Regions from separate parts of the Pseudomonas syringae pv. tagetis genome, predicted to be linked through region 3. Evidence: predicted binding sites of a transcription regulator. Region 3 holds the regulator's gene; each other region holds the start of a gene.
The links. Region 3 encodes sigma-54, which starts transcription at its own class of promoters, with help from an activator protein. Its sites were predicted from a motif close to ANTGGCATNNANNTTGCTNT; they were not measured.
Positions count from the first base shown of each region.

Region 1: flgB (flagellar basal body rod protein FlgB) is a predicted target of sigma-54. The motif match lies at 1,201-1,220, and genes of this name have one in related genera.
Region 2: glnA (glutamate--ammonia ligase) is a predicted target of sigma-54. The motif match lies at 815-834, and genes of this name have one in related genera.

Region 1 is NZ_CP092923.1:4,023,661-4,025,927, reverse strand. It holds gene cynS (cyanase) at 35-502, shown strand; gene MME58_RS17835 (nuclear transport factor 2 family protein) at 513-986, shown strand; gene flgB (flagellar basal body rod protein FlgB) at 1,265-1,672, shown strand; gene flgC (flagellar basal body rod protein FlgC) at 1,676-2,116, shown strand; gene flgD (flagellar hook assembly protein FlgD) at 2,132-2,267, shown strand, end outside.
Region 2 is NZ_CP092923.1:5,501,136-5,503,402, forward strand. It holds gene thiI (tRNA uracil 4-sulfurtransferase ThiI) at 1-600, opposite strand, end outside; gene glnA (glutamate--ammonia ligase) at 937-2,267, shown strand, end outside.
Region 3 is NZ_CP092923.1:4,763,051-4,765,317, reverse strand. It holds gene hpf (ribosome hibernation-promoting factor, HPF/YfiA family) at 1-17, opposite strand, end outside; gene MME58_RS21185 (RNA polymerase factor sigma-54) at 93-1,586, opposite strand; gene lptB (LPS export ABC transporter ATP-binding protein) at 1,769-2,267, opposite strand, start outside.

The sequences.
Region 1 (2,267 bases), 740 kb from region 3:
GTGATTGACGTGAATTCATTCCGGAGGGTTACCTATGCCGCACAGCAACATTTCCAGAGCGCCGCGCCAGCATCTGACTGAACGTGTGCTGCAGGCCAAGACTGCAAAGAACCTGACGTGGGCAGGGCTTGCAGAAGGTACGGGGTTGAGCGTGGTGTATGTCACGGCTGCATTGCTCGGTCAGCACCCATTGCCGGAAGCGGTGGCCGAGGTAGTTGCCGAGCGTCTCGGGCTGGACAGGGACGCGGTCGCCGAACTGCAAACCATCCCGTTGCGCGGCAATGTCGAAGACGTCTCAAGCGACCCGACGATCTACCGCTTCCATGAAATGGTTCAGGTCTACGGCACAACGCTGAAGGCATTGGTGCATGAGCAGTTCGGCGACGGCATCATCAGCGCAATCAACTTCAAGCTCGACATCAAGAAAGTCGAAGATCCGGAAGGGGGCGAGCGAGCCGTGATCACCCTTGATGGAAAATTTTTGCCCTATAAACCGTTCTGAGGACGCTGAGATGAGTGATAAAGGAAGACCGCCATTTCCACCCTTTACCTTGGAGACGGCTGTTCAGAAGGTCCGTGGCGCCGAGGATGGCTGGAATTCGCGCGATGCGGCGAAAGTTGCGCTGGCCTACACCGAAGACACCTACTGGCGTAACCGCAGTGAGTTCATCAATGGCCGCACAGAGGCTCAGGCCTTTCTCGAGCGCAAGTGGCGCAAAGAGCTGGACTACCGGCTGATCAAGGAACTGTGGGCGTTTACTGATAACCGCATTGCCGTGCGTTATGCCTATGAATGGCACGACGACTCAGGCAACTGGTTCCGCTCGTACGGTAATGAAAACTGGGAGTTTGCCGCAAACGGCCTTATGCAACGGCGCTTTGCCTGCATCAATGATTTGCCGATCGCCGAGTCCGAGCGCAAATACCATTGGCCGCTGGGGCGCCGACCGGATGATCACCCGGGGTTGAGCGAGCTTGGCCTCTGATCAATCGTCAAAGGGACCTTCGGGTCTCTTTTTTATTGGGTGTCCGGTTGAGGCAATGATGAAGGGCCACGATTGCCAGGCGGCAAGCCGGTACTGGCAAAAAAACGGCACCCACCTTGCCGCTTTGCCCCTCCACAGCGGAAATGCCTTGCCGCTTTTCTGGCATTGCCGCCTCACCGCTGCCTGCGGCCCCCGCAATCATTGGCTTTTACAACATGGCACGCTGATTGCTTTGTCAGTAACAACAGAATCAGGTCAACCGGCAAAGGTTTCCCGAAATGAGCATCAGCTTCGATAAAGCGCTAGGCATACATGAAAAGGCTCTGAACTTCCGGGCTCAGCGTGCAGAGGTGTTGGCCAACAACATCTCCAACGCCGATACCCCGAACTTCAAGGCTCGCGATCTGGACTTCTCGTCGGTGCTGGCTGCCGAAAACGACAAGGTGCAGAACGGTCATTTCGCGCTGAACAAGACCAACAGCCGCCATATCGAAGCCGAAGGCATGGGCAATGATGACGGGACGCTGATGTATCGCACCCCGTCGCAGCCTTCGCTGGACCAGAACACCGTCGATTCTCAGGTCGAGCAGGCCAGCTACACCGAGAACGCCATGGGCTTCCAGGCCAGCTTCACATTGCTCAACAGCAAGTTCAAGGGGCTGGTTGCAGCCCTTCGCGGAGAATAATTCATGTCACTAGCCAATGTGTTCAACATTGCCGGTAGCGCCATGAGTGCCCAGACCACGCGTCTGAACACCACGGCCAGTAACATCGCCAACGCCGAGACCGTGTCTTCGAGCATGGACCAGACCTACCGCGCCCGTCACCCGGTGTTCGCCACCGTGATGCAGGGTCAGCAGTCCACAGGTGGTTCGTTGTTCCAGGACCAGGGCGAAGCCGGGCAGGGCGTTCAGGTCAACGGCATCATCGAAGACAGCTCGAACCTGGAAGCACGTTACGAGCCCAATCATCCTTCCGCTGACAAAGACGGGTATGTCTATTACCCAAACGTCAATGTCGTGGAAGAAATGGCCGACATGATTTCTGCCAGCCGGTCTTTCCAGACCAACGCAGAAATCATGAACACCGCTAAATCCATGATGCAGAAGGTTCTGACCCTCGGTCAGTGATAGAAGGCAAAAGTTATGGCCGTTGATAACACCTCAGCAACCAGCGTCTCATCGACATTCCTGAATACGCTGCAGAACCCGACACCGACCAAGACGGACTCTACCGGTACGTTGGGCAAGGACTCGTTTCTGCAACTGCTGGTCACGCAGA
Region 2 (2,267 bases), 740 kb from region 3:
CATGATCTGGTAGGCCGCAACGGTCGAATCGAACCCGCCGGACATCAATACCAGTGTCTGCTCCAGCGCACCCAGCGGGTAACCGCCCATGCCCTGATGTTGGTCATGAACGACGAACAACCGTTGGTCGCGAATTTCCATCCGTACGACCAGATCGGGCTTTTTCAGCTCGATTCCGGCAGCACCACACTGCATCCGCAACTTGCTGCCGACGTATTTCTCGACATCCATTGAGCTGAAATCGTGGCGCCCGGCGCGTTTGCAACGCACTGAGAACATCTTGCCGGGCAACAGGTCGGCATAGTGCAGTTTGCACTTGGCAACGATGTCGTCCAGATCGCCCAGCGGGTACTCGGCCACCTGCAGGAAATTGGCAATTCCCGGCATGCAGCTCAGCCGCTCCCTGATGCCCTGCAGCACTTTGGGGTCGGTCAGCCGGGTTTCGACCTCAAGGTTGTCCCATACGCCACCCACGACAATGTCCGTGTCCAGTTCACGGAGCACGGTACGAATGTTCTTGCCCAACTGCCGGATGAATTTCTTGCGCACCGGGGGGCTTTTGATGGTGATTTCAGGGAAAACTTTAACGATTAGTTTCATGGAAACGGAGCGCGAGGTGCCGACCAAAAAAGGGGGGCGCGGATTATAGCGGAAATTGCTCAAGGTTTAACCAGTTATCGTACACGCAATCATCCGCGCACCAAAAAGAGTCGGCGCACCAAATTGCAGCGCCATAAAGGTGCGCATTTTTCCCTCACAACGCCTTTTCGCCCCCTGAAAGCCTGCATTTGAAGCAAAAAACCCAACACGGGGCACTGGCATGCAAATTGCTCCCTTGTGAGGCAGGTTGCCTTGGCAGAGTATTCGCGCCGGCATCACCCAAATTCAAGGGACCACAACTCTATCAAGTCGGTCTCTAGCCACCCGGAGGACACCATGTCGAAGTCGGTTCAACTCATCAAAGATCATGACGTTAAATGGATTGATCTGCGCTTCACGGACACCAAGGGCAAGCAGCAGCACGTCACCATGCCTGCGCGCGATGCACTGGAAGACGATTTCTTCGAAGTCGGCAAAATGTTCGACGGTTCCTCCATTGCTGGCTGGAAAGGTATCGAAGCCTCCGACATGATTCTGCTGCCGGACGACGAAACCGCACTGCTCGACCCGTTCACCGAAGAGCCGACCCTGGTGCTGGTCTGCGACGTCATCGAACCTTCGACCATGCAAGGCTACGACCGCGACCCGCGCGCGATTGCCCACCGTGCCGAGGAATACCTGAAGTCCACCGGTATCGGCGACACCGTCTTTGTAGGCCCTGAGCCAGAGTTCTTCATCTTCGACGAAGTGAAGTTCAAGTCCGACATCTCCGGCTCCATGTTCAAGATTTTCTCCGAACAGGCTTCCTGGATGACCGACGGCGACGTCGATGGCGGCAACAAAGGCCACCGTCCAGGCGTCAAGGGTGGCTATTTCCCGCTGCCACCAGTCGACCACGACCACGAAATCCGTACCGCAATGTGCAACGCCCTGGAAGAAATGGGCCAGGTCGTGGAAGTTCACCACCACGAAGTAGCCACTGCCGGCCAGAACGAAATCGGCGTGAAATTCAACACGCTGGTCAAGAAGGCTGACGAAGTCCAGACCCTGAAGTACTGCGTACACAACGTTGCCGATGCATACGGCCGTACCGCTACTTTCATGCCTAAGCCACTGTACGGTGACAACGGTTCGGGTATGCACGTACATATGTCCATCTCCAAGGATGGCAAGAACACCTTCGCGGGCGAAGGCTATGCCGGCCTGTCCGACACTGCCCTGTTCTTCATCGGCGGTATCATCAAGCACGGCAAGGCACTGAACGGTTTCACCAACCCTTCGACCAACTCCTACAAGCGTCTGGTCCCGGGCTTCGAAGCTCCTGTCATGCTGGCCTACTCGGCGCGTAACCGCTCCGCGTCGATCCGTATTCCTTACGTCTCCAGCCCACGCGGCCGTCGTATCGAAGCACGTTTCCCGGACCCGGCAGCCAACCCGTACCTGGCATTCGCTGCCCTGCTGATGGCCGGCCTGGACGGCATCCAGAACAAGATCCACCCTGGCGACGCTGCTGACAAAAACCTGTATGACCTGCCGCCTGAAGAGGCCAAAGAGATCCCACAAGTTTGCGGCAGCCTGAAAGAAGCCCTGGAAGAACTGGACAAGGGCCGCGCGTTCCTGACCAAGGGCGGCGTATTCAGCGACGACTTCATCGATGCCTATATCGA
Region 3 (2,267 bases):
CTGATGTTGACTTGCATACAGCTTTCTCCTTTGCCAGTGCATAAGGAGACAGGCATGGCGCCTGTCTCTGGGACGCTGTGGCTCGGCCTGCATCACATCAGCCGCTTACGCTCACTGGAAGGCGCTATACCGAGTGACTCGCGGTACTTGGCGACTGTGCGACGGGCTACTTGAATGCCTTGTGCCTCCAGTAAACCAGCGATCTTGCTATCACTCAACGGCTTTTTCTGATTTTCCGCCGCAACCAGTTTTTTGATGATTGCGCGAATTGCCGTTGACGAGCATTCGCCGCCCTCGGAAGTGCTTACATGGCTTGAGAAGAAGTATTTCAGCTCGTAAATGCCACGTGGAGTGTGCATGAATTTCTGAGTGGTCACGCGCGAGATGGTCGACTCATGCATTCCCACTGCCTCGGCAATATCGTGCAGGACGAGCGGCTTCATGGCCTCGTCACCGTATTCGAGAAAACCGCGCTGGTGTTCGACGATCTGTGTGGCGACCTTCATCAGCGTCTCGTTGCGGCTTTGCAGGCTCTTGATGAACCAGCGCGCCTCTTGCAACTGATTGCGCATGAAGGTGTTGTCTGCGCTGGTATCGGCGCGGCGCACAAAGCCGGCGTATTGCGGGTTGACGCGCAGGCGCGGTACTGACTCCTGATTGAGTTCGACCAGCCAGCGCTCGTTGTCCTTGCGCACGATCACGTCGGGAATGACATATTCGGCTTCTGTGGATTCGATCTGTGAGCCAGGGCGCGGGTTGAGGCTCTGGACCAGTTCGATGACCTGGCGCAGCTCGTCTTCCTTGAGCTTCATGCGCCGCATCAACTGACCGTAGTCGCGGCTTCCCAGCAGATCGATATAGTCGGTGACCAGGCGTTGTGCTTCTGCCAGCCACGGCGTTTTCGCCGGCAACTGACGCAATTGCAGCAGCAGGCATTCGCTCAGGTTTCGCGCGCCGACGCCTGCCGGTTCAAACTGCTGGATACGGTGCAGTACGGCTTCGATCTCGTCGAGTTCGATGTCCAGCTCGGGATCGAAAGACTCGAGAATCTCATCGAGCGTTTCGTCCAGATAGCCCTGATTGTTGATGCAATCGATCAGCGTGACCGCCACAAGACGGTCCTTGTCGGACATTGGCGCGACGTTCAATTGCCACAGCAGGTGGCTTTGCAGGCTTTCGCCTGCAGAGGTGCGTGTGGTGAAGTCCCACTCGTCATCATCGTTGCTTGGCAGGCTGCTGGCGCTGGTCTGGTAAATGTCTTCCCATGCCGTATCGACAGGCAGTTCATTGGGGATACGCTCGTTCCATTCGCCATCTTCAAGGTTATCCACAGTCGGCGCGGATTCCTGATAGGTCGGTTCCTGAACGTCAGGGTTGGGCTTTTGTTCGATGTTGTCGGCAAGCGGGTCGGAGTTATCGAAGTCGTCGCCTTCTTCCTGCCGTTCCAGCATGGGATTTGACTCCAGCGCTTCCTGGATCTCCTGCTGGAGGTCCAGAGTGGAAAGCTGAAGTAAGCGGATTGCCTGTTGCAGCTGCGGTGTCATCGTCAGCTGCTGGCCCATTCTCAAGACTAGCGATGGTTTCATGGCAGGGGCTAAACACCTTATTCGCCGGCGCGCATGCGCCATCTACTACAGGCGCCGTGGCGCCAACTTAAGCAAATTATATGCCTGAAACCTGTGCCTTTGCCTAGAGTGGTATGACAAATAAAATATTGTCAATACACTGCGTAGGCATCAATCGGCTGCTAAGCGTAAAGGGCAGTCGATTAAAGGCGGAATTCGTGGCCGAGGTAGACCTCTTTCACCAGTTGGTTCGCCAGAATGGTCTCGGAGTCGCCTTCTGCGATCAGTTGCCCATCGTTGACGATGTAGGCAGTTTCGCAGATATCCAGCGTTTCACGGACGTTGTGGTCGGTGATCAGTACGCCGATACCCTTGGCCTTGAGGTGATGAATGATCTGCTTGATATCGCCCACGGAAATAGGATCAACGCCTGCGAACGGTTCATCCAGAAGGATGAATTTCGGTGCGGTAGCCAGCGCCCGAGCGATTTCCACGCGGCGACGCTCGCCGCCCGACAGGCTCATGCCCAGATTGTCGCGGATGTGGGTGATGTGAAATTCCTGCAGGAGGCTTTCCAACTCCTTGCGACGTGCCCCGGCATCGAGTTCCTTGCGGGTCTCGAGTATCGCCATGATGTTATCGGACACCGACAGCTTGCGGAAAATCGACGCTTCCTGCGGTAGATAGCCGATGCCGGCGCGG